DNA from 4 places in the Streptomyces sp. NPDC030296 genome. Region 4 is predicted to be linked to each of the others. Evidence: riboswitches for the same ligand, from Rfam matches in the RefSeq annotation. Region 4 holds a riboswitch; each other region holds the start of a gene.
What was found. A riboswitch is a leader RNA that binds a small molecule or an ion and turns the genes downstream of it on or off. The one in region 4 is predicted to bind cobalamin.

Region 1 (7,393 bases), 660 kb from region 4:
GGGGTACTCCCCGGTGTCGGCCAGGTACCGCTGCACCAGCGAGTCGGCGAGCGACTGTCCGACCTCCCAGCTGAGCCGGGACGGGATGGCCTTGGGGTCGACGGAGTAGAAGTTGCGGCCCGTCGGCAGCACGTTGACCAGGCCGCGCGTCGGCGAACCGGACGGACCCGCCGGGACGTAACCGCCGTCGAGGGCCTTGAGGATGTGCCCGATCTCGTCGGTGGTGCGGGCGAGCCGCGGCACGACCTCCCTGCACGCGAACTCCAGCACCGCGACGGCCTCCGGCAGTTCGGTGCCGAGCACACCGCGCACGAGCGCCGGGACCACGGTGACGTCCCAGTCCCGTGCCTCCATGCCCTCGGCGACCCGCCGGCACAGCTGCTCAAGGAGGTCGACGGCGTCGGCGGCGGTACGGGCGGGGCCGTCCACCAGGTCGCTCAGCTCGACCGGCACCTTCACCGGCGCGCCCGGCTCGGCCAGCAACTCCTTCTCGACCAGGCCGAAGTGGGTCGCCAGCGCCGCCCGTAGGCCCGGCAGCGCGTTCGCCTGCCCGCCCCACACCTGCGCGGCGCGCAGCACCGCCAGCACCAGGTTGACGCGCGGCTCACCGACCGGGCCGCCGCCGAGGATGTGCAGACCGTCGCGGATCTGCACGTCCTTGATCTCACAGAGGTAGCCGTCGATGTGCATGACGAACTCGTCGAAGTCGTCGTCGCCCGGCTGCTCGTCCACATGCAGGTCGTGGTGGAGCTCGGCCGCCTTCACCAGCGTCCAGATCTGCGCCCGCACGGCCGGCGCCTTCGCCGGGTCCAGGTCGGACACCAGCGCGTACTCGTCGAGCAGCTGCTCCAGCTTCGCCAGGTCGCCGTAGGTGTCGGCGCGCGCCATCGGCGGCACGAGGTGGTCCACGACGGTGGCGTGCCCGCGCCGCTTGGCCTGGGTGCCCTCGCCGGGGTCGTTGACGATGAACGGGTAGGCGAGGGGGAGATCGCCGAGCACGGCGTCCGGGGCACAGCCCCCACTCAGCCCGAGGCCCTTCCCCGGCAGCCACTCCATCGTGCCGTGCTTGCCCATGTGCACGATCGCGTCGGCGCCGAAACTGTTCTCCAGCCACCGGTAGGCGGCCATGTAGTGGTGCGACGGCGGCATGTCCGGGTCGTGGTAGATCGCGATCGGGTTCTCCCCGAAGCCGCGCGGCGGCTGGATCATCACGACGACGTTCCCGAACTGGAGGGAGGCGAGCACGATGTCGTCCCCGTCCACGTACAGCGAGCCCGGCGGCTCGCCCCACGCCTCGAGCATGCCGTCCCGCAGCTCCGGGTCCAGCTTGTCGAACCACGCCCGGTAGTCGGCGAGCGGCACCCGCGCGGGCGCGGACGCCAGCTGCTCCTCCGTCAGCCACTCCACGTCGTGGCCGCCGGCCTCGATGAGCCGGTGGATCAGCTCGTCGCCGTTGTCGGGATACGCGGTGACCCCGTACCCGGCCGCCTTGAGGGCGTCGAGGACCCGTACCGCCGAGGCGGGCGTGTCGAGGCCCACCGCGTTGCCGACCCGCGAGTGCTTGGTCGGGTAGGCGGTGAAGACCAGCGCGAGCTTCTTCTCCGCGTTCGGCTTGTGCTTCAACGCCGCGTGCCGCACGGCGATCCCGGCGACCCGCGCGGCCCGCTCGGGGTCGGCGACGTACACCGGCACGTCGTCCGGCCCCTGCTCCTTGAACGAGAACGGCACCGTGATGAGCCGTCCGTCGAACTCGGGGATCGCGACCTGCATCGCCGCGTCCATGGGGGAGAGGGCGGCGTCCGACTCGTCCCACGCGGCGTGCGACGAGGTCAGGCACAGGCCCTGGAGGACGGGGATGTTCAGCTCGGCGAGCGCGCCGATGTCCCATGCCTCCTCGTCGCCGCCGGCCGACGCCTCGGAGGCGTGCGTACCGCCGGCGGCGAGGACGGTGGCGACCAGCGCGTCCGCCCTCGCGAGCAGCTCGTACAGCCCGGCGTCGGCGCCGCGCAGGGAACCGCAGTACACGGGAAGGGCGTTGGCGCCCTTCGCCACGATCGCGTCGCACAGCGTGTCCACGAACGCGGTGTTGCCGCTCAGCTCGTGCGCCCGGTAGAAGAGCACCCCGACCGTGGGGCGCCCCTCGACGAAGGGCCGCTCCCCGTGCGGTCCGTACTCGGGCATCTTCCGCGGTTCGACGAACCCCTCGCCGGTCAGCAGCACGGTGTCGGACAGGAACCGGGCCAGCTCGGTGAGGTTGTCGGGCCCGCCCTCGACGAGGTACTTGAGCGCCTCCGCGACCACACCGGCCGGCACTGACGACTCGGCCATCAGCTCGGCGTCCGGCACGGCCTCACCGCCGAGCAGCACGGTCGGGATCCCGGCGGCCTTCAGCGCGGCGAGCCCGTCCTCCCAGGCCCGCTTGCCGCCCAGCAGCCGTACGACGGCGATGTCCGCGCCGTCGAGCAGAGCGGGCAGTTCCTCTCTCACGTCGACGCGGGTCGGGTTGCCGATCCGGTACGAGGCGCCGGAGGCGGCCCGGGCCGCCAGCAGATCCGTGTCGGCGGTCGACAACAACAACACAGTGCCAGTGCTCATGCGGGCGCTCCCGGTGGAATGAAAGGCAGTCCTTGCGGCGCGCCCGACTCGATGAGCCGCCACAGCGCGTCCGTGTCCGCGTGTTCCTCGATCAGATCGCCGAGCCGGTCCAGCTGCTCCTCGCGCAGCGCCGCGAACGACGTGTCGGCGGCCGGCACGAAACGACGGCCCGCGGCGGCCGCCACCTCGCGCAGGAAGGCCCGCCGGAACCCGTCCGACTCCAGCGACCCGTGCCAGTGCGTGCCCCAGGTCTGGCCGACCCGGCACCCGTCCAGGAAGGGCTCACCGCCGTCGACCTCGGCGACCCCGTGGTGGATCTCGTACCCCGTGACGTGCTCCCCGAGGGCCTCGCCCTCCGGCCGGGTGAGGGTCTTCTCCCGCGCGAACCGCACCCGTACGGGCAGGATGCCGAGCCCGTCCACCTGTCCCCGGCGGCTCTCGACGTCGTCCTCGATGTGCTCGCCGAGGACCTGGAAGCCGCCGCAGACGCCGAGCACGGGCCGGTGCTCGGCGGCCCTGCTCCGCAGCGCGTCGGCGAGACCCCGCTCGCGCAGCCAGTCCAGCGCCCGTACGGTGCCCCGGGTGCCCGGCACGACGACCAGGTCCGCGTCGGCCAGTTCCTCGGGCCGGTCCACGAACCGCACCACGACACCGGGTTCGGCGGCGAGCGCGTCCACGTCGGTGAAGTTCGACATGAGGGGGATCGCGCAGACGGCGACCCGCAGCACGTCCTCGCCGACGGGCGGCGACACGTTCGACTCGCGGACCGTTCCGCGCAGGGACACCCGCAGGCCGTCCTCCTCGTCGATGCCGAGACCGTGCCGGAACGGCAGCACCCCGTACGTCCGACGCCCCGTCAGCCCGTGCAGCATGTCGAGCCCCGGCTCCAGCAGGGAGACGTCCCCGCGGAACTTGTTGACGAGGAACCCGGCGATGTGCGCCTGGTCCTCGGGCGACAGCAGCGCCACCGTCCCGAAGAACGAGGCGAACACACCACCGCGGTCGATGTCGCCGACGACGACCACGGGGAGCCCGGCGTTGCGGGCGATCCCCATGTTGACGATGTCGGTCCGCCGGAGATTGATCTCGGCGGGACTCCCGGCCCCTTCACAGATCACCGCGTCATACGTGCCCCGCAACTCGGCAAGACAGTCGAGCACGGTGCCCAGCAGCCGCTGCTGCCGTCCCCCGTGGTAGCCCCGTGCGCTCAGCTCCCCGACCGGCTTGCCGAGCAGCACGACCTGACTGCTCTGCTCCCCGCCGGGCTTGAGCAGCACCGGGTTCATCAGCGCCGTCGGCTCCACCCGGCAGGCCTGCGCCTGCATGGCCTGGGCGCGCCCGATCTCGGCGCCCTCCCTCGTCACGAACGAGTTGAGGGACATGTTCTGCGCCTTGAACGGCGCGACCTTGACGCCCTGTCGGACCAGCCACCGGCAGATCCCGGCGGTGACGACGCTCTTGCCGGCGTCGGAGGTGGTGCCGGCGACCAGCAGTCCGCCGCCCGTCATGACGCCCCCTTCGACCGCCGGGAGCGGCCCGTGGTCGACTTCCGTGCCGGGCCCCGCCCGACGCGGTCCCGCAGCAGTGACGCGCCCGCGCTGACGCCGAGCGCAAGCCAGTTCACGCGCCGCGACAGCCGCACGGCCCGCTCGATGTCCCCCACGGCGACGGCCCGCCCTTCCGTGTTCAGCACGGGCCGGTGCTCGACCCGCCCCCCGTACGACAACGTGCCTCCCAGTCGGACGCCGAGCGCCCCGGCGAACGACGCCTCCACGGGCCCCGCGTTGGGGCTCGGATGCTTCCGCGCGTCCGCCCGCCAGGCCCGTACGGCCCCCCGGGCGTCCCCGCCGGCCGCGGCGGCCAGCAGGGCGGTGAGCCGGGCCCCCGGCCAGCCAGCCACGTCGTCGAGGCGGGCGGACGCCCACCCGAACCGCCGGTGACGCGCCGACTTGTGCCCCACCATGGCGTCCAGCGTGTTGACGGCGCGGAACCCGAGCAGGCCGGGCACACCGCCCAACGCCCCCCACACCAGCGCCCCGACCACGGCGTCCGAGGTGTTCTCGGCGACGGACTCGACCACGGCCCGGGCGATCCCGTCCGCGTCCAGCGCCTGCGGGTCCCGTCCGCACAGATGCGGCAGCCGCGCCCGCGCGGCCTCGACGTCGCCGGCCTCCAACGCCCGCCCGACGGTGCGGGCCTCCCGCGCGAGGGAGGTGCCCCCGACGACGGCCCAGGTGGCCGCGCCGGTCAGCGCGACGGACGCCGCACGGGACGGCCGTGCCGCAGCGGCGGCCACCGCCCCCAGCGCCACGGCGCCTCCGGCGCACACCACGGTGTGCAGCGCGCCCCACCCTCGGTGGTCCCGCCACAACACCCGCTCCACGGCGCCCGCGGCCCGTCCGAACACGGCGACGGGATGCCCTCGGCGGGGATCGCCGAGCAACAGGTCACCGAGGAGTCCGGCGGTGGCGCCGTACGCGAAGACGCGATCGGCACGCACGCGTTCAGCCGATCGCGGGGTCGGGCAAGGACCGGATGCTGAGTCTCACATGGCAGCCGCGCATGGCGATATGTCCTCACTCAGGGTGTCCACGCCCTGGTTCGACGAGACCGACGACGAGAGTTCCTGGCTCCCGGGGAAGGGTCTTCCCCGGTGACAGTGGCGGGACCGCGCCGGACTCGCACCGGCTTCCTCTCCTGCCGTCGTGGATGGCCCCGGCAGTCCACCACGGCCCCGGAAGACCCGTCAACTTGCTGTTGACCTGCGGCGCAGCGGTGTGCTGAGCCCCACATCGCTGAAACGGCGTCAGTCGCCCGAATCGGCGCTTTCCGTGCTCATTCCCGGCCCCCCGGCCCTGTGTGTGCTCGAACAGGTATCAGAACGCTCTGCGCTTCTTCCGTCACACGGCGTGCTGTGGTTTTCTGGCGGAGCTCGGGGACCCGGGAGCGGACGGCTCGTGAAGGCCCGTCCGGGGGACGGGAGGTGCACGCGATGGAAGACCGGACCGAGACGGCCGCGCAGGCGCGCGCGGGGGCCTGGTGGGACCGGCGGACGCTGGTGGCGGCCGCCGCCCCGCTGGTGCTGTTCAGCACCGTGGCGGGGGTGCTCGCCGTCGGCGTCGGCGCCCTCGCCGCGCTGTGGGTGCCGGGGGCGGAGGCGCGGGCCGTCGTCTGGATGGCGGTGACGACCCTCGTCGCCACGGGAGCGGGCCTCTGGTGGGGCCTGAACCCCGGTCACCGGACGCCGTGAACGAGGACGACGAACCCCCTGCGCCGAGGTGACCGGCACAGGGGGTCGTCGTGGTGTCCTGCGGGAGGTGGGGGCCCGTGAACTCAGGCCATGATCAGGTAGATCCCGTAGCCCACCGCCGCCGCGCACGCCGCGAAGCAGGCGTACGCCGTTGTCGTGGCGAGGGCGGCCGAGCCGCCGGAGGCGGTCGCCGTCTCCCGCTTGGAGAGGCCGACGATCCCCAGGGTGAACAGGCCGACGAGGGCCACGGTGACCACGAGGCTGACTCCGAAGACGGAGCCGAGTGCTGCCCAGTCGATGTGCATGGTGGTGTCTTCCTAGGGGCGCCGGCTCAGACGGCCGGTGTGGGGGCGGAGGGGCCGGTCGGGGTCTCGGCGCCGGCCGTCACGGCCGCGGGGGCCGGGATCGTCGCCGCGAGTTCCTCGGCCACGGCGACGGTCGGCGGCGGGGTCACCGCGGCGATGGCCGTGGTCACCACGCCGGGGGGCTCCTCGGCGTCGTTCACGTTGGTGTGGTCGACCACCTCGCGGCGCGAGATCACCCAGATCGCGGCGCTGGAGGCGATGAGGAAGACCGCGACGACGGCCGTGCCCCACGTGCCGTGGGACGTCACCCACTCGGCGAGCGCGGCGACGAGCGCCGCGGCCGGCAGGGTCAGGCCCCACGCCACGAACATCCGGGTGGCGGTGGACCAGCGCACCACGCCGCCCTTGCGGCCCAGGCCCGCGCCCATGACCGCACCGGAGACCGAGTGCGTGGTGGAGAGGGAGAAGCCCAGGTGCGAGGAGGCCAGGATGACCGTGGCCGCGCTGGTCTGGGCGGCGAAGCCCTGCTGCGGCTGGAGGTCGGTCAGGCCCTTGCCCATGGTGCGGATGATGCGCCAGCCGCCCAGGTAGGTGCCGAGGGCGATGGCCAGACCGGCGGAGACGATGACCCAGACCGGCGGGTCGGAGTCCGGCGCGAGAGCGCCGCCGGCGACCAGGGCCAGGGTGATGATGCCCATCGTCTTCTGGGCGTCGTTCGTGCCGTGGGCCAGCGAGACCAGACCGGCGGAGGCGATCTGACCGGCGCGGTAGCCCTTGCCGGCGGCCTTCTCGCTCGTGTGCTTCCCGAGCTTGTACGTCAGCCGCGTGGCGAACATCGCCGCGATGCCGGCGACCAGGGGGGCCGCGACGGCGGGGATCAGCACCTTGGTGACGAGCACGTCCCCGTGCACGGCGCCCGTGCCGACCGAGGCGATCGTGGCGCCGATCAGGCCGCCCATCAGGGCGTGCGAGGAGCTGGAGGGGAGCCCCACCAGCCAGGTCAGCAGGTTCCAGAGGATGGCGCCCACGAGCGCCGCGAAGATGACCTCTGGCTGGATCCCGGACTCGTCGACGAGCCCCTTGGAAATGGTGTTGGCGACCTCGATGGAAAGGAACGCGCCGACAAGGTTGAGCACGGCGGACATGGCCACCGCGACCTTGGGCTTCATGGCGCCGGTCGAGATGGTGGTGGCCATCGCGTTGGCGGTGTCGTGGAAACCGTTCGTAAAATCGAACGCGAGCG
Region 2 (7,393 bases), on a different contig from region 4:
CATGAACCAGTCCGCGCTCCCCGCCCGCTTCCTGCGCGAGACCGACATCGACGTCGTCCTCCTCGCCGGCCGTTACACCCTCCTCGAACAGGAGGGCCTCACCGAGCTGCTCCCCGAGGCCGCCGCCCGCGGCAGAAGCGTCCTCATCGGCGGCGTCCTCAACTCTGGCCTCCTCACCGACCCCGCCCCCGGTGCCACCTACGACTACGCGCCCGCCCCGGAGCCCGTCCTCGACCGGGCCCGCCGGCTCAAGGCGGTCACCGAACGCCACGGCGTGCCCCTGCGCGCCGCAGCCCTCCGCTTCCCGCTCGGTCACCCGGCGGTCGCGAGCGTCCTCACCGGCGCCCGCTCCACCGACGAGGTGCGCGACACCGTGGAGCAGCTGAGAGCCCCCGTACCGGCCGCCCTCTGGGACGAGCTGCGCGCGGAAGGTCTGCTCGCCCCGGACGTCCCGGTGCCCACGCCCCGGACGACGCCACTGGACACATCCCTGGACACGCCGCTGGGCACGCCCGTCGAGGGAACCCCGTCGCCGAAGGAGCCGTCGTGAGGGTCGCCCTGCACACCAAGGTCCGCGCCGACCGCGTCGCCGAGTACGAGGCGGCGGCGCACCGCGAGCTACCCGAGGAACTGACCGCCGCGATCCGCGCCGCCGGGGTCAGCGCGTGGACGATCTGGCGTTGGGGGTCCCCCGCGCGAGCGGAGCCGAGCGTGGGGGAGGCACCGACCTCTTCCACGTCCTGGAGGTCGAGTGCTACCCGGCGATGATCGCGGAGCTGGAGAAGCTGCCCGTCAACATCGCCTGGCGGGCCCGCATGGCGGAACTCCTGGACGTCGTCCACGACTACTCCGCGGACGGCTCCCACGCCTCACTGCCCGTGGTGGGGGAGCTGTGAGCGGGACGGACCCCGGCACGCCCTACCGCCCGGCGCCCGCCCCGGCTCACCTTCGTCCTCGATGATGTTCGGCTCCGACTGGCCCGTCTCCCGGCTCGCCTCCGACTACCGCGAAGTCCTGGACACGGCCGAGGCATTGGTCTCCGGCCTCAGCCCGGCCGAACACCACGACGTCTTCGCGGGCTGCGCCGTCCGCACCTACGGCCTGCGGATCTGACCCCGGCCGCACGGCCCAGGTCAGCCGTCGGCCGGTACCGGGGGAGTGGCGCCCGTCAGCGCGGCCAGCTCGTCGGGGGTGCGCGGACCGGGCGCGTCGTCCGTCAGCAGGCCCCGTTCGCGCAGGAGCCGGGTGACCGCGATGCCCCAGGGGAGACGCAGCCCCGCCTGTTCGAGGAGGTCCGTGCGGGCCAGCATCGCGGCCACCGGGCCCGTCCGCGCGCCGGACGGGGTGAGCAGCGCCGCGTCGTCGGCCCACCGCAGCGCCAGATCGACGTCGTGGGTGGCCATCACCACGGTCGTGCCGGACCGGCGGAGCCCGTCCAGGGTGGCGAGCAGCCGTTCCTGGCCGTCGGGGTCGAGGCCCGCGGTCGGCTCGTCGAGGATCAGCACCCGGGGGCGCATCGCCACGGCTCCGGCGATCGCGGTCCGCTTGCGCTGGCCGTAGGAGAGCAGATGGGTGGGCCGGTCCGCGAGGGCGGAGATTCCGAGCGCGGCGAGCGCCTCGTCCACCCGTATCCGTACCTGGTCGTCGGGCAGCCCGAGGTTCAGCGGCCCGAACGACACGTCCTGGGCGACCGATGCCGCGAACAGCTGGTCGTCGGGGTCCTGCACCACCAGCTGGACGGTCGTCCGCAGCCCGGTCAGACCCTTGCGGTCGTACGACACCGGCCGCCCCTCGACGGTCAACTCGCCCGAGCGGGGCCGCAGTCCGCCGCTGAGTAGCCGCATCAGCGTCGTCTTGCCGCTGCCGTTGCGGCCCAGCAGGGCGAGCGCGCGGCCCTCCCGCACCTCGAAGTCGAGATCGCTGAGCACGGTCGGGCCGTCCTCGTACGCGAAGGACACGCCCCGCAGGGCGACCAGCACGGGCTCGCTCATGTCAGCGGCCTTTCCAGGACGAAGGTGAGAGCGGCCACGGCCGCGAGGAGGACCACACTGGCCGTGGTGAAGCGGACGGAGACCCGTGCCTCGGGCACCAGGACACGCAGGGTGCCGTCGTAGCCCCGCCCGGCGAGACCCGTCTGGAGCCGCGCCGCCCGGTCGAAGGCCCGCACGAACGCGGTCGCGCCGAGTCCGGCGAGCGACCGCCAGGTGGCGGCCCGCGTGGTGTGCCCGAGCCGGGCCGCCTGCGCGTCGCGGATCCGGCGTACGGAGTCCAGGAGCAGGAAGCTCATGCGGTACGTCACCAGGGCGACGTCCACCACCGGCGCGGGCACCCCGGCCCGCGCCAGCCGGGGCAGCAGATCCGACATGGGGGTGGTGAACGCGAACAGCAGCACGCCCAGGGAGGCGGCGGAGGTCCGCAGCAGCAGTTCCGCCGCTCGGACCGGACCGCCCTCGGCGAGGGTCACGAAACCGTCGGGCCCGCCGACCTGGACGAGCAGGGGCAGCGCCCCGGTCACACAGAACCCGAGCGGCACCCGGTAGGCGCGCCACAGCCGGCGACGCGGCACGCCGGCCGGTCCCAGCAGCGCGACGAGCGACGTCAGCAGGACCAGGGCCGCGCCGGGCCAGGGCGGCAGCGAGATCGCGAGGACGGTGAGACCGAGCCCGAGCACGGCCTTGTCCACGGGATGGCGGCGGCGCCAGCGACTGCTGTGCGCCGCCTCGTCGATCGGCAGCACGGGGCGTCAGACCTCTTCGGCGCCGGACCCGGCCGGCGTCTTCGCGGTCTCCTGCTGCTTCGCCAGCGCCCGCGCCTCACCCTGGCGGCGGCCCCGGTGCAGGCCGAAGTAGTAGGCGAGGACGCCCGCGCCGAGGGCGGCCTGGAGGGAGAACAGCGCGGACTCGATCTCACCGGAGGGCGGCTCGTACAGGGGGGAGAACCACGGCTTGTAGTCCGGCTCGATCTCGGTGATCGCGCTCTCGGCCTCCCCGTCGGCCCCCGTGAACGGTTCCTTCTTGTGGTCGCCGAGGCCGAGGGCCAGCGGCAGCACCGCGAGCGCGGCCACGACCGCCAGCAGCAGGAGGTTGATCTTCGTGTTCCGGCTCATCGCGCCACCGCCTCGGTCGTCGTGTCCCGCTTGCCCGCCACGAGCACCCCGAGCCGCGTCAGCTCGCCCTTGCTCGACTGCGTCAGAAGCCGCATCACGAGCACCGTGAGCAGACCCTCGCTCACCGCGAGGGGGAGCTGGGTGATGGCGAAGATGGAACCGAACTTGCCGAGCGCGCCCAGGAATCCGCTGCTCGGGTCGGGGAACGCGAGCGCCAGCTGGACGCTGGTGACGCAGTAGGTGGACAGGTCGGCGAAGAACGCGCCGAAGAACACCGCGACCATCAGCGGCACGTCGTAGCGCCGCAGCAGCTTGTAGACGGCGTATCCGACCCAGGGGCCGACGATCCCCATGGAGAAGACGTTCGCACCGAGCGTGGTCAGGCCGCCGTGGGCGAGCAGCAGGGCCTGGAAGAGCAGGGTGATGGTGCCCAGTACGGCCATGATCGGCGGCCGGAACAGGATGGCGCCCAGTCCGGTGCCGGTGGGGTGGGAGCAACTGCCGGTGACGGACGGCAGCTTCAGCGCGGACAGGACGAAGGTGAAGGCCCCCGAGGCACCGAGCAGCAGCGTGCTCTCCGGGTGCTCCCTGATTTCACGGGTGAGTGACCGTACTCCGTGGACGACGAACGGCGCGGACGCGACACCCCAGGCGATCGCGTGCGCCGGAGGAAGGAAACCCTCGGCTATGTGCATGGCTCAGCAGACCCTCTCCAGCACCTCGTGGATGGTTGACGTGCCTTGGCCGGTCTCCTGGCTGACGGGTACCACCGCCCGTGCTCCGCCTTCCCGGGTCACAAGGACCCAGTGGCTGTCCGCGAGGACTGGAGCCGGACTTCCCGATCACAGTGGCGAGGGCCGCACCGGCATCACACCGGATTTCCCGTTCACCAAGGCGTGGTGACAGTAGTGCCCGCACAAGGGCGCTGACAAGCGCAGACGGGGGCGTGAAGACGGTGGTGAACAGCACACACCCCGGCGCACACCCCAGCAGCCCCACGCGGCGCACACCACGGAGGCCCGACGCCCCTGCCCCCTACGACGGATGTGCCGTCACGGCGGCCCCCGGTGCCGAGGGCCGCTCTTTGCCGGTGCGCGGGCCCTGCGCTTGAATGCAGGCTTCACACCTTCGGCACAAGGGAGTCAGCTGTGCACCGCCCGACCCTGGCACGCGGCACGCGCCGTCTCGGAGTCTTCACCGCGATCGCGCTCGCGGTCGCCGTCGCCACCGCTGCACCGGCCGCGGCCCACGCGGAGGTCGAGGCGGAGGGCGCCCGCGCCCTCGACCAGAACGTCGAGCTGACCTTCTCCGCCGAGTCGGAGTCCGCCTCGGCCGGCATCACCAAGCTGGAGGTCATCCTGCCGAAGGGCATCGCCCCCGCCGACGTCACCTACGAAGAGGGCCCCAAGGGCTGGAAGTTCGCCGCCACCGACCGGGGCTACACCGTCTCCGGACCGAAGCTCGCGGTGGGGGAGGACGCCGAGTACGAGGTCACCGTACGGCAGTTGCCCGACGCCAAGTCGCTCGTGTTCAAGACCCTGCAGTCCTACAGCGACGGCAAGGTGGACCGCTGGATCGAACTGGACGACTCCGGCGGTGACGGGCACGGCCACGGCCACCCCGCGCCCCGACTGGACCTGAAGCCCGCCGCGCCCGGCGCGAAGCTCGTCAGCCCCACCCCCAGCCCCTCTAAGGAGCCCTCGACAGCGGCCCCTTCGGCGGAGCGCGGCGCCGAGAAGACCCCGGCGCCGTCGGCGAAGCCCGCGGCGGACGACACCGACGACGACGGCATCCCCCTGGCCGTCCCCCTCGGCATCGGCGCGGCCGTCCTCGTCCTCGGCGGCGGCCTGTGGTGGTGGCGAAGCCGCCGCGAGGGCTCCGCCTGACCCTCCGTCGACGCGAACGAGAACGGCCTTGTGCCTGCTGTCGGGTGGGCACACCGGCCAGGGCGCTGGGTGCCCGCTACGCCGTACGGACCCTGCGTCGAGCGCTTACGGCCTTGGGCCTTCTTCGGCCGCCGGCCCTGCCGCGACCTGACCGAAACATGGCACGGGCTTTACTGCGACCTAGTTGCAGCTGCCGATTACCGGCACAAGGCTGAGGAGGCCGACCGCTCGACGACAGAAGGCGCACGTGTCGCTCTCTTCTTCGCGACCTGGGTGATCGCCCTGCTGGTGTGGCGCCTCGCCCGGATCGAGGAGAAGTGGATGACGGGCTGAACTCCCGGCGTTCGTGAACGAGTTGCCAGGGGAGCCGTCTGTTCCGGAGTCATCAGAGGCCCGCGTGGAGTCCGTCCGTGAGTCGTCCGTGGCTGTGGCGCCAGCCCGTCGGCACCCGTAGGGCGTCCGCCAGATGTGGGTGGCCGAGGGGCAGGTCGGAGTGCACATGGGTCGCGGGCGGCGCCGGCCAGAGCCGTACGGCCAGCAGCGCGGCGGCCAGCGTGATCGACCCCAGGGCGAGCGTCGTCCAGTCGAGTCCGGCCGTCGCGCCGAGCCAGCCGGCCAGCGGGTAGGTCAGCAGCCAGCAGCCGTGCGAGAGGGAGAACTGGGCGGCGAACGCGGCCGTGCGCTCCCCGGCCGGTACGGACCGCCGGATCAGCCGCCCGGTCGGCGTGAGCACCGCCGAGCACGCCGCGCCGAACGCGGCCCACAGGCCGAGCAGCGCGGGCACCCGCCACGCGCCGCCCGAGGCAGCGGTGACGGCACCCAGCCCGGCGAAGACGACCGTCAGCAGCAGCGCGGCCGGCAGCATCACCGCCCGGTCCGGCACCCGGTCCAGCAGCCGCGGCAGTGCCAGCGCCACCACCATCGACCCGGCCCCGTACGCGCCGAGCGCCAGCGGTACGGCGCCCTCGGACAGGCCCAGCACATCGCGGACGTAGACCACGGAGTTGACGGTGACCATCGCGCCGGCCGCGGCGACCGCGAGGTCCAGGGCGAGCAGCGCCCGGAGCCGGGGGACGGCGAGGAACCCGCGGACGCCCGAGCGGCGACCGCCTCCGGGCCCGGGGCGTGCCGCGCGTTCGGGCAGCACGGTCGAGACCACCAGCGCGGCCGACGCGAGGAAGCCGAGAACGGTACCGCTGAACAGCCAGTTGTAGGTGATGACGGACAACAGCGCCGCCGCGAGCGCGGGGGAGAAGAGGCTCTCCAGGTCGTAGGCGAGACGGGACATCGACAACGCCCGTGTGTAGGCGCGCTCCTCGGGCAGCACGTCAGGGATCACGGCCTGGAACGTCGGCGTGAACACCGCGGACGCCGACTGGAGGAGGAACACCAGGACGTACACCTGCCAGACCGAGTCCACGAACGGCAGGAACACCGCGACCCCGGCGCGTACCAGGTCCGCCGTCACCATGAGTGCCCGGCGTGGCAGCCGGTCGGCGATCGCGCCGACGGCCGGGGCGACCACCACGTACGCCACCATCTTGATCGCCAGCGCGGTGCCCAGCACGGACCCGGCGGCGGCGCCCGCCAGGTCGTAGGCCAGCAGCCCCAGGGCGACGGTCGCGAGGCCCGTGCCCACCAGCGCGATGACCTGGGCGGCGAACAGATGCCGATAGGTGCGGTGACGCAGGACGGTGAGCATACGGGCGGCTCCCCTCTGCACGAAGGCTCGGCGTGACGGCCTCGGGCGACGGCGCGGCGTGACGGGTCGGCGTGACGGGTCGGCGTGACGGTCGAAGCGACGACGCGCGATGTTCTCCGAGTGTAGCCATCATGTGCGCATCTGCGCACATGATGGCTCAGGAGTCGCCGTCGCGACTGTCTCGACCGACACGAGCGGCCCACGACCCGGCCGATGGCTCTAGGCTGGCCTCATGCCAGAACGCCACGCTGTGTCACCTGCACCTGGTGCGCATCTGCGCGCTCCCGACAGCGCGCGGCTCACCGAGGCGACCGGGGTGTTCGCGATGCTCTCCGACGTCACCCGGCTGCATCTGCTGTGGCTCCTCGCGCAGGGCGAGTCCGACGTCGGATCCCTGGCCGAACGCTGCGACGCGTCCCGGACCGCGGTGAGTCAGCACCTCGCGAAGCTGCGGCTCGCGGGGCTCGTGCAGACCCGCCGCGAGGGGCGCCACATCCACTACAGCCTCAGCGACGGACATCTGCGGCGCCTGGTCGTCGAGGCGCTCAGCCACGCCGACCACCGCGTCAGCGGACAGGCGCCCCACGACTGACATCCGCGCGTGTGCTCGGAAGAGGCTCAGACGGGGTCGATGGACCCGAGGGTGGGGACGACCTCCTCGATGGAGCCGTCGGCCGCGAACACCAGCCGGTCCAGGGT
Region 3 (7,393 bases), on a different contig from region 4:
GCTGCTGCAGCTCGTCGTCGAAGAGGTCCGGCTCCTCCTTGCGGACGGTGTCCACCACGTCGAACGCGAAGCTCATGTGCATCGTCTCGTCGCGGAACACCCAGTTGGTGCCCGTCGCCAGACCGTGCAGCAGGCCCCGGCTGCGGAACCAGTAGACGTACGCGAAGGCACCGTAGAAGAACAGCCCTTCGATGCACGCCGCGAAGCAGATGAGGTTGAGCAGGAAGCGGCGACGGTCCGCCCGCGACTCCAGGCGGTCCAGCTTCTCGACGGAGTCCATCCACTTGAAGCAGAACCCGGCCTTCTCCCGGATGGACGGGATGTTCTCCACGGCCGCGAACGCCGCCGCCCTGTCCTCCGGGTCAGGGAGGTAGGTGTCCAGCAGCGTCAGATAGAACTGGACGTGGACGGCCTCCTCGAACAGCTGCCGCGACAGATACAGCCGCGCCTCGGGCGAGTTGATGTGCTTGTAGAGCGTCAGCACCAGATTGTTCGCGACGATCGAGTCGCCCGTCGCGAAGAACGCGACCAGACGGCCGATCAGGTGCTGCTCGGCGGGGCTGAGCTTCGCGAGGTCGGCGACGTCCGAGTGGAGGTCGACCTCCTCCACGGTCCAGGTGTTCTTGATGGCGTCCCGGTAGCGCTCGTAGAAGTCCGGGTATCGCATGGGGCGCAGAGTCAGCTCGAAGCCGGGGTCGAGAAGATTCTGGGTGCTGGACATCACTGGCAGGCCTCGCAGGACTCGGGGTTCTCAAGGGAGCAGGCGACGGCATCCGGGTCGGCGGCCTGCTGGACGGGAATGGTCTTCTCGGGCTGGGCTGACGTCTGCGTCTGGCCCTGGGCGGCGCGGGCGATACGGGTCGCCGGGCGCGAGCGCAGGTAGTACGTCGTCTTCAGCCCCGACTTCCAGGCGTACGCGTACATCGAGGAGAGCTTGCCGATGGTCGGCGTTTCCAGGAACAGGTTCAGCGACTGGGCCTGGTCCAGATACGGGGTGCGGGCGGCGGCCATGTCGATCAGGCCGCGCTGGGGGATCTCCCAGGCCGTGCGGTACAGCGCCCGGACCTCGGCCGGGATCCACGCGAAGTCCTGCACGGAGCCGTTCGAGTCGCGCAGCGCCTCACGGGTGCGGGCGTCCCAGACGCCGAGCTCCTTGAGGTCCTTCACCAGGTAGGAGTTGACCTGGAGGAACTCACCGGAGAGGGTCTCCCGCTTGAACAGGTTGGACACCTGCGGCTCGATGCACTCGTACACACCGGCGATGGAGGCGATGGTCGCCGTGGGCGCGATGGCGAGGAGCAGCGAGTTGCGCATGCCGACGGCGGCGACGCGCTCGCGCAGGGCCGCCCAGCGCTCCGGCCAGGTGAACTCCACGCCGTAGTGGTCGGGGTGCAGCACACCGCGGGCCGTCCGGGTCTTCTCCCAGGCCGGCAGCGGGCCGTTGCGCTCGGCGAGGTCGGTGGACGCCTCGTACGCGGCGAGCATGACGCGCTCGGCGATCCGGGTGGACAGGGCCTTCGCCTCGGCCGAGTCGAACGGCAGCCGCAGCTTGAAGAAGACGTCCTGCAGGCCCATCGCGCCGAGGCCCACGGGGCGCCACTTGGCGTTCGACCGGCCCGCCTGCTCGGTGGGGTAGAAGTTGATGTCGACGACCCGGTCCAGGAAGGTCACGGCCGTGCGGACGGTCTCGTCCAGCCGCTGCCAGTCCAGGTCGCCGGTCGTGAGGTCGACGAAGGCGCCCAGGTTCACCGAGCCCAGGTTGCAGACCGCGGTCTCACCGTCGTCCGTGACCTCCAGGATCTCCGTGCAGAGGTTGGAGGAGTGGACGACGTGGCCCGGCTCGGCCGTCTGGTTGGCGGTGCGGTTGGCGGCGTCCTTGAACGTCATCCAGCCGTTGCCGGTCTGCGCGAGCGTCCGCATCATGCGGCCGTACAGGTCACGGGCCGGGATGGTCTTCCGCGCCAGCCCGTCCGCCTCCGCCTTGCGGTACGCGGCGTCGAACTCCGCGCCCCACAGGTCGACCAGCTCGGGCACGTCCGCCGGGGAGAACAGCGACCACTGCTCGTCCGCGTTGACCCGGCGCATGAACTCGTCCGGGATCCAGTGCGCCAGGTTCAAATTGTGCGTACGGCGGGCGTCCTCACCGGTGTTGTCGCGCAGCTCCAGGAACTCCTCGATGTCGGAGTGCCAGGTCTCCAGGTACACCGCGGCCGCGCCCTTGCGCCGGCCGCCCTGGTTCACGGCGGCGACCGAGGCATCGAGCGTCTTCAGGAACGGCACGATGCCGTTGGAGTGCCCGTTGGTGCCGCGGATCAGTGAACCGCGCGAACGGACGCGGGAGTACGACAGTCCGATGCCGCCGGCGTGCTTCGAGAGGCGGGCCACCTGGTGGTAGCGGTCGTAGATGGAGTCCAGCTCGTCCAGCGGGGAGTCGAGGAGGTAGCAGGACGACATCTGGGGGTGTCGCGTACCGGAGTTGAAGAGGGTGGGGGAGGAGGGCAGGTAGTCGAGGCGGCTCATGAGCCGGTACAGAGCGGCGACCTCGTCCACGGACCGCGCGGTGTCGTCCTCGGCGAGACCGCTGGCCACCCGCAGCATGAAGTGCTGCGGCGTCTCCACGACCTTGCGGGTGATCGGGTGCCTGAGGAGGTAGCGGCTGTGGAGCGTGCGCAGCCCGAAGTAGCCGAACCGGTCGTCGGCGGCCGGGTCGACGAGCGCGTCGAGCCGCTCGGCGTGCAGGCGCGTGAACTCCGCCGTGCGGTCGGCGACGAGCCCTTCCCGGTGGCCCACGGCGACGGACTCCGTGAACGTCGTGACGCCCTGGGAGGCGGCCTCGGCGCGGATGGAGATCGTCAGCAGGCGGGCGGCCAGCTTCGAGTAGGCGGGGTCCTCGGAGATGAGGCCGGCGGCCGCCTCCGTGGCCAGCTCGCGCAGCTCCGCCTCGTCCGCCCGAGCGGACCGGCCGCGCAGCGCGGCGGTGGCGACCCGGCCGGGGTCGGCGTCGGGCAGGTCGGCGGTCAGCTCGGTCAGGGTCCGCAGCAACGCGGCCCCGGGACCGTCGGTCTCCGTCGCCGGGGTGGCGGAAGCCGGTCCGGCGGGGGCCGGGGTGGCTGAAACCGGGTCGGCTGGCGCGATGGTCACGTGGGGGCTCTCCCTCGCTCGGCACGGGGCTTCGCGGAGGGCAGGCAGCAGCACACGAGCGCACGGGGGCGTCGCGTCCACCGGCCCACTCCACGAGGCCCGGACGTCAGGGCACCCGGACCGGACGGCCGGGCGCACTGTCGGCAGGTCCTCGGACTGGACTCGCGTGCGAAAACACGCAAGTACACCGTTGCGGGACAGTTCCGGATTCGCACCGGATTCCCCTGCGGCGACAGCGAGCATGAGCATACATCTTGTGTTGGGTCGCCGGTCCACCCCCAGATGTTGTGTCGCGGTGACTTCGGAGCGTGTCATAGCGTCAACTCATAGGTGAGCAGCGTCAGGTCCGGGAGGTGCGGGACGGGGTTCCAGTCGCGTGCCGGCGTTCGAACGAAGCCCAGACGTTCGTAGATGCGGTGGGCGGAGTGCATGGTCCGCTGGGTCGACAGCACGACCCGTACACAGCCCTCGACGGCTCTGGCGCGCTCGACACAGTCGCGCACGAGGGCCTCGCCGATGCCGCGGCCGCGGGCGGCGTGGTCGACCGCCAGCATCCGGATCTCGGCCTCCCCGGGGGTGGCGATGTCGGCCATGGCGCCTCCGGCCGGGACGAAGGTCACGCCGCCGACCACCCGCCCCTCCGCCACGGCCACGAGCACCTGGGCCGCGGCGGCCCGCCGCGCCACGTCCCGCAGTTCGCCGAGGTATGCGTCGCTCTCACCGAAGTCCAGCAAGCCGTCCGTCAGGTAGGCCTGTGCGGTGATGTCGCCCAGGTCGGTGTACTCGTCGGGGGAGATGCGCCTGATCGTGATGTCCATGGATCGCAGTCTGCACGAGGAGGCGGTCGGCAGGTCCGCGGTTGTCCACAGGGGCGGTTGATCATGTGATTGTCGGTTCGGCGGGCGCGTTGCGGTGGCGGCCGCGGTGGTGGCGGGCCGGTCAGGGCAGTGCCGGCCAGTGCGGCAGCGTCGTCACGAAGTGCTCGCTGAAGTCGCGGGGGCCGGGGCCGAGGGCGACGCGACCGGTGAGGCGGAGGCGGGCGGTCAGGTCGGCGGACTCGGAGTAGTAGATCCGCCGGGCGTCGGCCGGCACGAACACGGTCTGGCCGCGCGTGAGTTCGCTCGCGCACTCCACGATCACGGCCCCCTCGGCGGCCGTCACGAACGACTCGTCCCCGCACACCCCCACCGCCAGTGGATCGTGCAGCGGACACGTGCCGTCCCCGCCGTGGCGGGTGTAGGCCCGCATGTACGTCCGCATCAGCCGGGCGGCGAGCGCCGTGCCCGGGCCCGCCGCCTCCAGCGCCGCGAGGTCCTCGGGGCGGAACAGCCAGCCGTGGGAGGCGTCCAGGTCGACCATCGTGAACGGGATACCGGAGGAGAGCACGACCTCGGCGGCGTCCGGGTCGGACCAGATGTTGAACTCGGCGACCGGGGTGAAGTTCCCCGGCACCTGCGCGGCGCCGCCCATGAACACGAACTTCGCGACGCGGCGGGCGAAACCGGGATCCTCCAGCAGGGCGATCGCGACGTTCGTGAGCGGGCCGGTGGCGCACACCGTCAGCTCGCCCGCGTACTCGCGGGACAGACGCAGCAGGGCTTGCGCGGAGGACTCCGTGGGGTGCGGGGCGGTGGAGTCGGGCAGGGACTCCTCGCCGAGGCCGGCCCGGCCGTGGAAGGCGGATGCCTCGCGGTAGGGGAGGCGCGAGAGGGGGCGGCCCGCGCCCCGGTGGACGGGGACGTCGGTGTCGATGCGGAGGGCTCGGGCCAGTGCGCGGGCGTTGCGGTAGGTGGCGTCGGCGGGAAGGTTGCCGCCGACCGAGGTGTAGGCCTTGAGGTCCCAGAGGCCTGTGCCGAGGAGGTACTGCAGGGCTACGGCGTCGTCGATACCGGGGTCGCTGTCCAGGACGATCGGTGTGGGGACGGTCACGGGGTCAGGTTAACCGGGGGTACGCCTGCTGCCCCTGCCCTTGCGTCAGCATGGGCTGTGACCCTTCGGGCCGCTTGGGCGCCTATGAAATCGGGTTGTTCGCCGTGTCGGCGGGTGCGGGGTCGTCTTGGTTGCTCGCGCAGGTTCCCGCGCCCCTTTTGGGCCTTCGGCCCTTCAAAGGGGCGCGGGGAAGCTGTGCATCGGAGCGTCAGTGGGTCGAACCCGCCGTCGCCGGAGGCAGTTCCACCTGGACTCCCGCGTCGCCCGCGTCGGCCGTGTAGTCGCTCGGCTTGGTCTCGTCGATGCCGTCGGGGGCCTTGGCCGCACGGAGGACGAAGGTGAGGACCACGGTGACGGCGACGTTGAGGACGAACGCCGTGAGGCCGATGTAGCCGATCTCGCCGATGCCGGGGATCTCCGCGGAGGAGCCGCCGAAGTGCTTCTGGGACGGGTTGGTCGGGGATGCGACGCCGTACGCGGCCAGGGTGCCGTAGATCATGCCGACCGCCCAGCCGGCGAGCAGGGCCCAGCGGTGGCACCAGCGGGTGAAGAGGCCGCCGACCAGGGCCGGGAAGGTCTGGAGGATCCAGATGCCGCCGAGGAGCTGGAAGTTGATGGCGACCGTCTTGTCCATCGTCAGGACGAAGACCAGCGCGCCGACCTTCACCAGCAGCGACACCAGCTTGGAGACCTTGGTCTCCTGCGCGGGTGTGGCGTCCGGCTTGATGAAGTCCTTGTAGATGTTGCGGGTGAAAAGGTTCGCCGCGGCGATGGACATGATCGCCGCCGGCACCAGGGCGCCGATGCCGATCGCCGCGAAGGCCACGCCCGCGAACCAGTCCGGGAACATGGTCTCGAACAGCTGCGGGATCGCCAGCTGACCGTTCTGCACCTTGACGCCGGCCGCGATCGCCATGAAGCCCAGCAGCGCCAGCAGGCCCAGCATCAGCGAGTACAGCGGCAGGATGGTGGTGTTGCGGCGGATCACCTCGCGGCTCTTGGAGGACAGCGTCGCGGTGATCGAGTGCGGGTACATGAAGAGCGCGAGCGCCGAGCCGAGCGCCAGGGTCGCGTACGTCCACTGGTTGGCGTCGCCCGGGACCAGCGCCCCGCGCGGAGCGCCCGTCGCCTGGTTGGGCTGGCCGTACGCCTCGCTCGCCTTGGCGAAGATGTCGTCGAAGCCGCCGAGCTTGATCGGGATGTAGATGATCGCCACCGCGATGACGATGTAGATCAGCGTGTCCTTCACGAACGCGATCAGTGCGGGGGCGCGGAGGCCGGAGGAGTAGGTGTACGCGGCCAGGACGCCGAAGGCGATCAACAGCGGCAGGTCCTTGATGAACCAGTTGGTGTTCTCGCCGCCGCCGACGCCCATCACGTCCAGCACGGCCTGGATGCCGACGAGCTGGAGGGCGATGTAGGGCATCGTTGCCAGAATGCCGGTCAGGGCCACCGCGAGCGACAGGCCCTTCGAGCCGAAGCGGCCCCGGACGAAGTCCGACGTGGTCACGTACCCGTGCCGGTGCGACACCGACCACAAGCGGGGCAGGAACGTGAAGATGAGCGGGTACACCAGGATCGTGTAGGGCACCGCGAAGAAGCCGGCCGCGCCCGCCGCGTAGATCGCCGCCGGTACGGCGACGAACGTGTACGCGGTGTAGAGGTCGCCGCCGAGCAGGAACCAGGTGATCCAGGTGCCGAACGACCGTCCGCCCAGGCCCCATTCGTCGAGACTGTGTTCGTTCTCGGCCTTGCGCCAGCGGGCGGCCATGAAGCCCATCACCGTGACGGCCAGGAAGAAGAAGATGAAGACGGCGAGTGCCACGCCGTTCACACCGTCCTTCACCGCGCGACACCCCCGTCCTCGGACCGCGCGGACCTGCGGGCTCGCTGGTCACGCTGCCACAGCACGTAGGCGGCGGCCGTGAGCGCGGTGGAGATCAGCACCCAGGCCATCTGGTACCAGTAGAAGAACGGGATGCCGATGAACGCGGGGTCCGTCTTGGCGTACGAACCGACCCAGAGCATCGCCACGAACGGGGCGAACAGGAACAGGGCGATGACCACTCTGACAGGTGTCACCGCCGGTGTCTCCGGTGATTTCACGTCGGGCGCGTTGGACATACCAGGGCTCCGTCCCCTCACTGATCACCTGAGCAATGCGCAGGAAATCTAAGGGACTGCTCCGCTGCGCGTAACCCCTGTTCGCATAACGGATTTGCGGAGGTACTGCGTCCCGACTGCGTGTCGACTGCGTGTCGACTGAGTCCCGTGCGCGAGATGACGCACGGGACGGCTGCCGCCGCGGGGATCGGTCGCCGCG
Region 4 (7,393 bases):
TCGGAGACACGCGAAGACTGTTGTGGACAGACGCCCACGAAGACCGTTGAAGACCTACACCGTTGAAGACCTACGAGACGGGTTCCCTGCGCCGGTATTACCCGGATCAGGTTCTGGGGGTCGCCTTCCGGTCCTGTACCAGCGACCTTCCGGCCTCTCAGCCCGACCGTCGACGTCGGCACCAGCGGAGACTCGCGTCTCACGCCCATGTCGGCTACTCCGGTCGAACTCCCTCACTCGTCCCGTAGGCCGAATTCCAGAATAGAACGCCCACAGGGGTACGCAACCCCCTAATCGGGATTTTTTACTCCATGGCCGTCCCGCCCGCCCACCGGTCCAGCAGGTCGGGCGTCGCCGTCGGGGGCCGCGAGGCACACGCGCTGGGCCCCGCGCGGGTGTCAGCGGCTACTCCTCCGGTGGGAAGACCGGCTCGCCGCTGTCGGGCAGGGAGATCGAGATCGCCTCCACCGGGCAGCCCTCCGCCGCCTTCAGGATGCGTTCGTTGGCGTCCGTCTCCGGTTCGGTGGGGTGGGACTGCATCGCGGTGTCGAGGCGGAAGGCGTCGGGGGCGAGGTGTGTGCACTGGGCGGAGCCGATGCAGATCGCCCGGTCGACCTCCACGTGCCAGCGGTCGCCCATCAGCCCACCCCCTCTCCCCCGGCGGCGGTGCCCGCGTCGGTGGGCGGCTGGTACCCGGCGGGCAGGTGGATCATCTTGTGCTCCAGGTACTCGCTGTAGCCCTCGGGGCCGAACTCGCGGCCCAGGCCGGAGTTCTTGTAGCCGCCGAAGGGGCCGAACATGTCGAGGCTGAAGGTGTTGACGGAGTACGTGCCGGTGCGGACCTGGCGGGCGATCTCGATGCCGCGCTCGTCGTCGGCGGTCCACACGCTGCCGCTCAGGCCGTAGTCGGAGTCGTTGGCGATCCGTACGGCCTCGGCCTCGTCGCCGTACGGGAGGAGGCAGATGACCGGGCCGAAGATCTCCTCGCGGGCGATGCGCATGGAGTTGTCGACGTCGCCGAAGAGGGTGGCGTCCACGTACCAGCCGTGGTCGAGGCCGGCGGGGCGGCCGCCGCCGGTGAGGATCTTGGCGCCCTCCTCCTGGCCGATGCGGATGTAGTCGAGGCTGCGGCGCTGCTGCCGCCGCGCCACGAGCGGGCCGAGTTCGGTGGCGGGGTCGAGGGGGTCGCCGACCTTGAGCGCGGAGGCGGCGGCCGCGAACGCCTCGGCGAACTCGTCGTAGCGGGTGCGCGGGACGAGGATGCGGGTCTGGGCGACACAGGCCTGGCCGTTGATCATCCAGGCGAAGGGCGCGATGCCGTTGACGGCGGTCTGCGCGTCGGCGTCCGGCAGGATCACCGCCGCGGACTTGCCGCCCAGCTCCAGGGTGACGCGGGTGAGGTTGCGGGCGGCGACCTCCATGACGCGTTTGCCTGCGGCGACCGAGCCGGTGAAGGAGACCTTGTCGACGCCCGGGTGCCCGACGAGGTACTCGCTGACCTCGCGGTCGGCCGGGAGGATCGACAGGACGCCCTCCGGGAGTCCGGCCTCGGCGGCGATCTCCGCGAGCAGATACGCGTCGAGCGGGGTCTCGGGCGAGACCTTCAGGATCGCGGGGCAGCCCGCGAGCAGCGCGGGGGCGAGCTTGGCGGCGGCGGTGAACTGCGGGACGTTCCACGGGACGACGGCCGCGACGACCCCGACCGGTTCGCGCCGCACGAGGATCTTCCCGAGCACGCCGTCGCGGTGCTCCTCGTAGGCGAAGTTCCGTGCCGTGGTGATCGCCGCGTCCCAGACCATCATCGAGGCGAGGGCCTGCACCATGACGCTGGAGGTGAAGGGGGTGCCGTTCTGGGCGCTGATGAGGCGGGCGAACTCCTCGTGCCGCACGGCGAAGGCGTCCTTGATGCGGGCGACGACCTCGATGCGTTCGTCGAGGGTCGTCCGGGGCCACGGCCCCTCGTCGAACGCCTTCCGCGCGGCGGCCACGGCCCGGTCGACGTCCGCGCGTGAGGCGTGCGGTACGCGGCCGATGACCTCCTCCGAGTGCGGCGAGACCACCTCGATGACGTCCGTGCCCAGGGGGTCCGTCAACTCCCCGCCGATGAACAGCTGTCCGTGTTCCACGAGCTCGGTCATGGCCGACTGCCTCCCCGGAGCCGATTTCTGACGACGCATCAGATATGGCGATACGGGAACTGATACCAGCTCCGGTTCGAGGAGTCCACGGGGCAGCGACGGTTGACTCGGCCCCCCATCGAAACCTGTTCTAGTTATAGTTGCGGGAGGGCGGCGATGGGGGAGCCCTTGACGAAGGAGATCCGATGACGCAGGTGTACGACCATGGCGGCGGCGTCCGGTCCCTTCGGGTCCCCATCCCGGACAACCCCCTGGGCCACACGCTCGTGTACGTCGTCGACACCGATCGCGGGCCCGTGCTCGTGGACACCGGCTGGGACGACCCGGCCTCCTGGGACACCCTGTGCGAGGGCCTCGTCGCGTGCGGTACGTCGGTCGGGGAGATCACCGGCGTGGTGATCACCCACCACCACCCGGACCACCACGGCCTCTCGGGCAAGGTGCGGGAGGCGTCCGGCGCCTGGCTGGCCATGCACGCGGCGGACGCGGCGGTCGTACGGCGGACGCGGGAGACGCGGCCGGAGCGCTGGTTCACGTACATGGCGGCCAAGTTGACGGCGGCCGGCGCGCCCGAGGAGCACGTGGCGCCGCTGCGCGCTCCGCGCGGTCGCCGCACCCTGCCCGGCCTCTCCCCCGCGCTCCCCGACCGCGAGATCGTCCCCGGCGAACTCCTGGACCTGCCCGGCCGCCGCCTCCGCGCGATCTGGACGCCCGGCCACACCCCGGGCCACGTCTGCCTGCACCTGGAGGAGGACCACCCGGCCGAACTGCCCGGCCGGGGGCGGCTGTTCTCCGGCGACCATCTCCTCCCCGAGATCAGCCCGCACATCGGCCTGTACGAGGACCCCGACGACACGACGGTGACCGACCCGCTCGGCGACTACCTCGACTCCCTCGAACGCGTCGCCCGGCTGGGCCCGGCCGAGGTCCTCCCGGCCCACCAGTACACGTTCACCGATGCCTCGGCCCGCGTACGGGAGCTGCTCACGCACCACCAGTCCCGCCTGACCGACCTGCGCTCCCTCCTCACCACCCCGCTCACGCCGTGGCAACTCGCCGAACGCATGGAGTGGAACCGCCCCTGGCCCCAGATCCCCTACACCTCGCGGAACATCGCCGTCGCCGAGGCGGAAGCCCACCTGCGCCGCCTGGTGAAACAGGGCCGAGCGGAGGCGGTCCCGGGAACCGACCCGGTGACGTACGTGGCGGCGTGAGACCGGACGCCGACGTACACCGCCTCGGCGGGCGCCGACCGAACGGGCCCCGCGCGCAGCACTCTCCCCGTCCGCATGTTTCCGAAGCCACCCTCCGGTGCGGGGGCCCTCGGGCTGTTGCCTACCGGCAGGTAGAGTGGCCGGGTCGTCACGCCCGTACAGGGGGAAGCCGGTGCAAATCCGGCGCTGACCCGCAACCGTGAGCCGAAGCCGTCCGCGCGATCGGCGAGTCGGACTGCCCTGTGCGGAACTGTGACCGGCTCGCGTCACCGGCGTCCGCCGGTGCACGGCACCGTCGAGGAATACGGAGCCGAGCCGCCCGGCGTCGCGCCGTGGCGCCCGGCTCCCGTCAGGGAGAGGCACCGCCGATCATGAATGTCCGCCGCAGCGCCGCGGTCGTCGCCGTACTGGCCGCCACAGCCGGGGTCGGCACCGGACTCGGTACCGGTGTCGCACCGGCCGCCCTCGCCGACGACACCGCCCCCGCCGCGCCGTCCGCGTCGCCCTCGCAGGCGATACCCACCGGTCTCTACGGGTCGACGGACCCCAAGTTCGACGGCGTCTGGCGGCAGTCGCTCGCGCTGGTCGCCCTCGACGCCGTGGGGGAGAAGCCCGGCGCCGGGGCCGTCGACTGGCTGCTCGGCCAGCAGTGCGCGAACGGGGCGTTCGCGGCGTACCGGCCCGACCCCAGCGCCCAGTGCGACGCCGAGACGGCCGTCGACACCAACAGCACGGCCGCCGCGGTGCAGGCGCTCGCCGCCGTCGGCGGGCACGACGCGCAGACCGAGCGGGCCGTCGGCTGGCTGAAGGACAACCAGAACGACGACGGCGGCTGGGGCTTCACCGCCGGCGGGCCCAGCGACGCGAACTCCACGTCCGTCGTCATCGGCGCGCTCGCTGCCGCGGGCGAGAAGCCCGCCAGGCAGAAGAAGGCCGGCCACTCCCCCCACGACGCCCTGCGCGCCCTCGCCCTCCCCTGCGCCGCCGGCACCGAGGGCAGCGGTGCCTTCGCCTACCAGCCCGACAAGAAGGGCGGGCTCGCCGCCAACGCCGACGCCACGGCCGCCGCCGTGGTCGGCAGTCTGGGTGAGGGGTTCGTGGTCGACGCCGCGAAGACCGGGGATTCGGGGAAGAGCGGGGACTCCGGAAACTCCGGGGCGACCGGGGAGTCCGGGGGCGCCGCCGGGTGCGTCGGCGGTACCTCGCCCGAGGACGCGGCCCACAACGGTGCCGTGTACCTCGCCGGGGCCCTCACCTCCGACGGCTACCTGAAGTCCGCCCTCCCGGGCGCCGAGGACCAGCCCGACCTCGGCAACACCGCCGACGCGGTCGTGGCACTGGCCGCCGCCGGGGACACGGAGGCCACCGCGAAGCCGCTCGCCTGGCTGGAGAAGAACTACGGCCCCTGGGCGGCGAAGTCCGGCCCCGCCGCGTACGCCCAGCTCATCCTCGCCGCGCACGCCGCCGGCACCGCCCCGCGCGACTTCGGCGGCGCGGACCTCGTGGCGCAGCTGACCGAGACGGGACCGGCGCGGGACGTGGACGACTACCGGAGCGTGCCGAGCGACGACCCCGCCGACGACGGCGGGGACGACGGGGGCATCGCGACCGGTGTGGTTCTGGGCGCCGGACTCGGCCTCGCGGCGCTGGCCGGGGCGGCACTGACCCGGCTCACCCGGAAGCGGCGACGGACATGACCCTCACCGGAGGGCGCGTCACTGCCGCGTCGGCGGCGACCCTGCTCGTGTTGTGCGTGCTGGTGGGGCTCGGCGGACCGGCCCATGCCGCCGCCTACCGGTACTGGTCCTTCTGGGACCGGGGGGCGGACGGCTCCGGCTGGGTGTACGCGACGCAGGGGCCGTCGACGGCGCGGCCCTCGGACGGGGACGTCCAGGGCTTCCGGTTCGCCGTCAGTGAGGACTCCGACGACGCCGCCGAGCCGCGCGGGGCCGCCCGCTTCGACGCCGTCTGCTCGGGTACGGCCGCCCGTGACGGGCACAAGCGGATCGCGCTGGTCCTCGACTTCGGCACGGCCGAGGACGCGCCGGCGGGTGAGACGCCCCCGCCGGCGCGCACCGCCTGTGCGCGCGTGCCGTCGGACGCGACCACCGCCGACGCGCTGGCCGCGGTGGCGAAGCCGCTCCGGTACGACACGAACGCGCTGCTCTGCTCGATCGCCGGATACCCCCGGAAGGGGTGCGGGGAGGCGATCGCCGACGACGGCCCCGATGCGCCCGGCACCTCCGACGCATCCGGCACGTCCGGCACGTCCGGCACGTCCGACGACTCGGCCGCCTCCGACAACGCCCGCACGTCCGACGAGAAGGGCCCGTCCGTCGGGCTGTTCGTCGGTGTCGGCGCCGTCGCGGTGCTCGGCGCGGCGGCGGTGTGGCAGGCCAGGCGACGCCGCCGTGGCTAGCCACGGACACCGGGCCGACCACCTGCATCCCCTCGCCTGGTGGCTCTGGGCCCTCGGGCTCGGTACCGCCGCGTCGCGCACCACCAACCCCCTCCTCCTGGCCCTCCTCATAGCCGTGGCGGGGTACGTCGTGGCGACGCACCGCACGGACGCCCCGTGGGCCCGCTCGTACACCGCGTTCGTGAAGCTCGGCCTGGCGGTGCTGGTCATCCGGCTGGGCTTCGCCGTGGTGCTGGGCTCGCCCGTCCCCGGCACGCACACCCTCCTCACACTCCCCGAAGTCCCGCTGCCCGACTGGGCGCAGGGCATCCGCCTGGGCGGCCGGGTGACCGCGGAGGGCGTGCTGTTCGCGTTGTACGACGGTCTGCGCCTGGCCGCGCTCCTGATCTGCGTCGGTGCCGCGAACGCCCTCGCCAACCCGGCCCGGCTGCTGAAGTCGCTGCCGGGCGCCCTGTACGAGGCGGGCGTGGCGGTGGTGGTGGCGATGACGTTCGCCCCGCATCTGGTGACGGACGTACAGCGGTTGCGGGCCGCGCGGCGGCTGCGCGGGCGCCCCGACCGGGGCATCCGCGGGCTGCTCCAGGTCGGACTGCCGGTGCTGGAGGGCGCGTTGGAACGGTCGGTGGCCCTGGCCGCCGCGATGGACTCACGCGGGTACGGCCGCACGGCCGAGGTCCCGGCCCGCGTCCGCCGCACGACGGCCGCACTGACCCTCGGCGGACTGCTGGGCGTCTGCGCGGGAACGTACGGCGTCCTGACCGCGGCCGGCGGCACCTACGGTCTCCCCGTCCTGCTCACCGGCCTCGCCGCCGCCCTCGCGGGCCTGCGTCTGGGCGGCCGTCGCTCGCCCCGGACGCGCTACCGGCCTGACCCGTGGGGCGTACGGGCGTCCCTGGTGGGGGCGTCGGGCACGGCCGTCGCCGCCCTCCTGATCCTCTGCGAGGCGTACGACTCCGCCGCCCTGCACCCCACCGTCGTCCCCCTCACCGCCCCGGACCTCCCGCTGTGGCCGGCCGCCGCGCTCCTGGTGGGCCTGCTGCCGTCGTTCGCGGTGCCCGGTCCGCCGCCCCCGGCGACCTCCGCGAAAACCTCCGCGCCCGCCACCCCCACGACCGCCACCGCCACCGCCACCGCCCGCATGACAACTGCCCCCACGGTCACCGCTCCCAGCAAGGAAGACGCATGATCCGCTTCGAGGACGTGTCCGTCACGTACGAAGGTGCGGCCGAACCCACCCTCCGGGGCGTCGACTTCGAGGTACCGGAGGGGGAACTCGTCCTGCTGGTCGGGCCGTCGGGTGTCGGCAAGTCGACCGTGCTGGGCGCGGTGAACGGACTCGTGCCGCACTTCACCGGGGGCACCCTGCGCGGCCGGGTCACGGTGGCCGGCCGGGACACCCGTACGCACAGGCCGCGCGAACTCGCCGACGTGGTGGGCGTGGTGGGCCAGGATCCGCTCGCCCACTTCGTCACGGACACCGTCGAGGACGAACTCGCGTACGGCATGGAGTCGCTGGGCCTGGCGCCGGACGTGATGCGGCGGCGGGTGGAGGAGACGCTGGACCTCCTCGGCCTCGCCGGCCTCCGCGACCGGCCCATCGCGACGCTCTCCGGCGGGCAGCA

Region 1: another riboswitch for cobalamin. It lies ahead of ACZ4Z3_RS04265 (cobalamin biosynthesis protein); the one in region 4 lies ahead of ACZ4Z3_RS07150 (prenyltransferase/squalene oxidase repeat-containing protein).
Region 2: another riboswitch for cobalamin. It lies ahead of ACZ4Z3_RS25710 (energy-coupling factor ABC transporter permease); the one in region 4 lies ahead of ACZ4Z3_RS07150 (prenyltransferase/squalene oxidase repeat-containing protein).
Region 3: another riboswitch for cobalamin. It lies ahead of ACZ4Z3_RS11000 (ribonucleoside-diphosphate reductase subunit alpha); the one in region 4 lies ahead of ACZ4Z3_RS07150 (prenyltransferase/squalene oxidase repeat-containing protein).

The regions. Positions count from the first base shown of each region.
Region 1 is NZ_JBVICQ010000002.1:67,046-74,438, reverse strand. Features, by position in the region: gene cobN (cobaltochelatase subunit CobN) at 1-2,595, opposite strand, end outside; gene ACZ4Z3_RS04270 (cobyric acid synthase) at 2,592-4,103, opposite strand; gene ACZ4Z3_RS04265 (cobalamin biosynthesis protein) at 4,100-5,095, opposite strand; cobalamin riboswitch at 5,196-5,338, opposite strand; gene ACZ4Z3_RS04260 (hypothetical protein) at 5,588-5,845, shown strand; gene ACZ4Z3_RS04255 (hypothetical protein) at 5,929-6,150, opposite strand; gene ACZ4Z3_RS04250 (inorganic phosphate transporter) at 6,177-7,393, opposite strand, start outside.
Region 2 is NZ_JBVICQ010000009.1:103,848-111,240, forward strand. Features, by position in the region: gene ACZ4Z3_RS25680 (aldo/keto reductase) at 1-550, shown strand, start outside; partial or broken gene ACZ4Z3_RS25685 (L-rhamnose mutarotase) at 547-896, shown strand; gene ACZ4Z3_RS25690 (amidohydrolase family protein) at 958-1,113, shown strand; gene ACZ4Z3_RS25695 (energy-coupling factor ABC transporter ATP-binding protein) at 1,134-1,991, opposite strand; gene cbiQ (cobalt ECF transporter T component CbiQ) at 1,988-2,737, opposite strand; gene ACZ4Z3_RS25705 (energy-coupling factor ABC transporter substrate-binding protein) at 2,744-3,106, opposite strand; gene ACZ4Z3_RS25710 (energy-coupling factor ABC transporter permease) at 3,103-3,801, opposite strand; cobalamin riboswitch at 3,832-4,015, opposite strand; gene ACZ4Z3_RS25715 (DUF1775 domain-containing protein) at 4,255-4,992, shown strand; gene ACZ4Z3_RS25720 (hypothetical protein) at 5,062-5,325, shown strand; gene ACZ4Z3_RS25725 (MFS transporter) at 5,378-6,694, opposite strand; gene ACZ4Z3_RS25730 (ArsR/SmtB family transcription factor) at 6,927-7,286, shown strand; gene ACZ4Z3_RS25735 (glycoside hydrolase family 43 protein) at 7,313-7,393, opposite strand, start outside.
Region 3 is NZ_JBVICQ010000003.1:661,045-668,437, forward strand. Features, by position in the region: gene ACZ4Z3_RS10995 (ribonucleotide-diphosphate reductase subunit beta) at 1-721, opposite strand, end outside; gene ACZ4Z3_RS11000 (ribonucleoside-diphosphate reductase subunit alpha) at 721-3,141, opposite strand; cobalamin riboswitch at 3,267-3,390, opposite strand; gene ACZ4Z3_RS11005 (GNAT family N-acetyltransferase) at 3,453-3,959, opposite strand; gene ACZ4Z3_RS11010 (nucleoside hydrolase) at 4,081-5,070, opposite strand; gene mctP (monocarboxylate uptake permease MctP) at 5,279-6,916, opposite strand; gene ACZ4Z3_RS11020 (DUF3311 domain-containing protein) at 6,913-7,194, opposite strand.
Region 4 is NZ_JBVICQ010000002.1:724,714-732,106, forward strand. Features, by position in the region: gene ACZ4Z3_RS07135 (ferredoxin) at 406-639, opposite strand; gene ACZ4Z3_RS07140 (aldehyde dehydrogenase) at 639-2,138, opposite strand; gene ACZ4Z3_RS07145 (MBL fold metallo-hydrolase) at 2,324-3,352, shown strand; cobalamin riboswitch at 3,470-3,609, shown strand; gene ACZ4Z3_RS07150 (prenyltransferase/squalene oxidase repeat-containing protein) at 3,724-5,049, shown strand; gene ACZ4Z3_RS07155 (SCO2322 family protein) at 5,046-5,771, shown strand; gene ACZ4Z3_RS07160 (energy-coupling factor transporter transmembrane component T) at 5,764-6,957, shown strand; gene ACZ4Z3_RS07165 (ABC transporter ATP-binding protein) at 6,954-7,393, shown strand, end outside.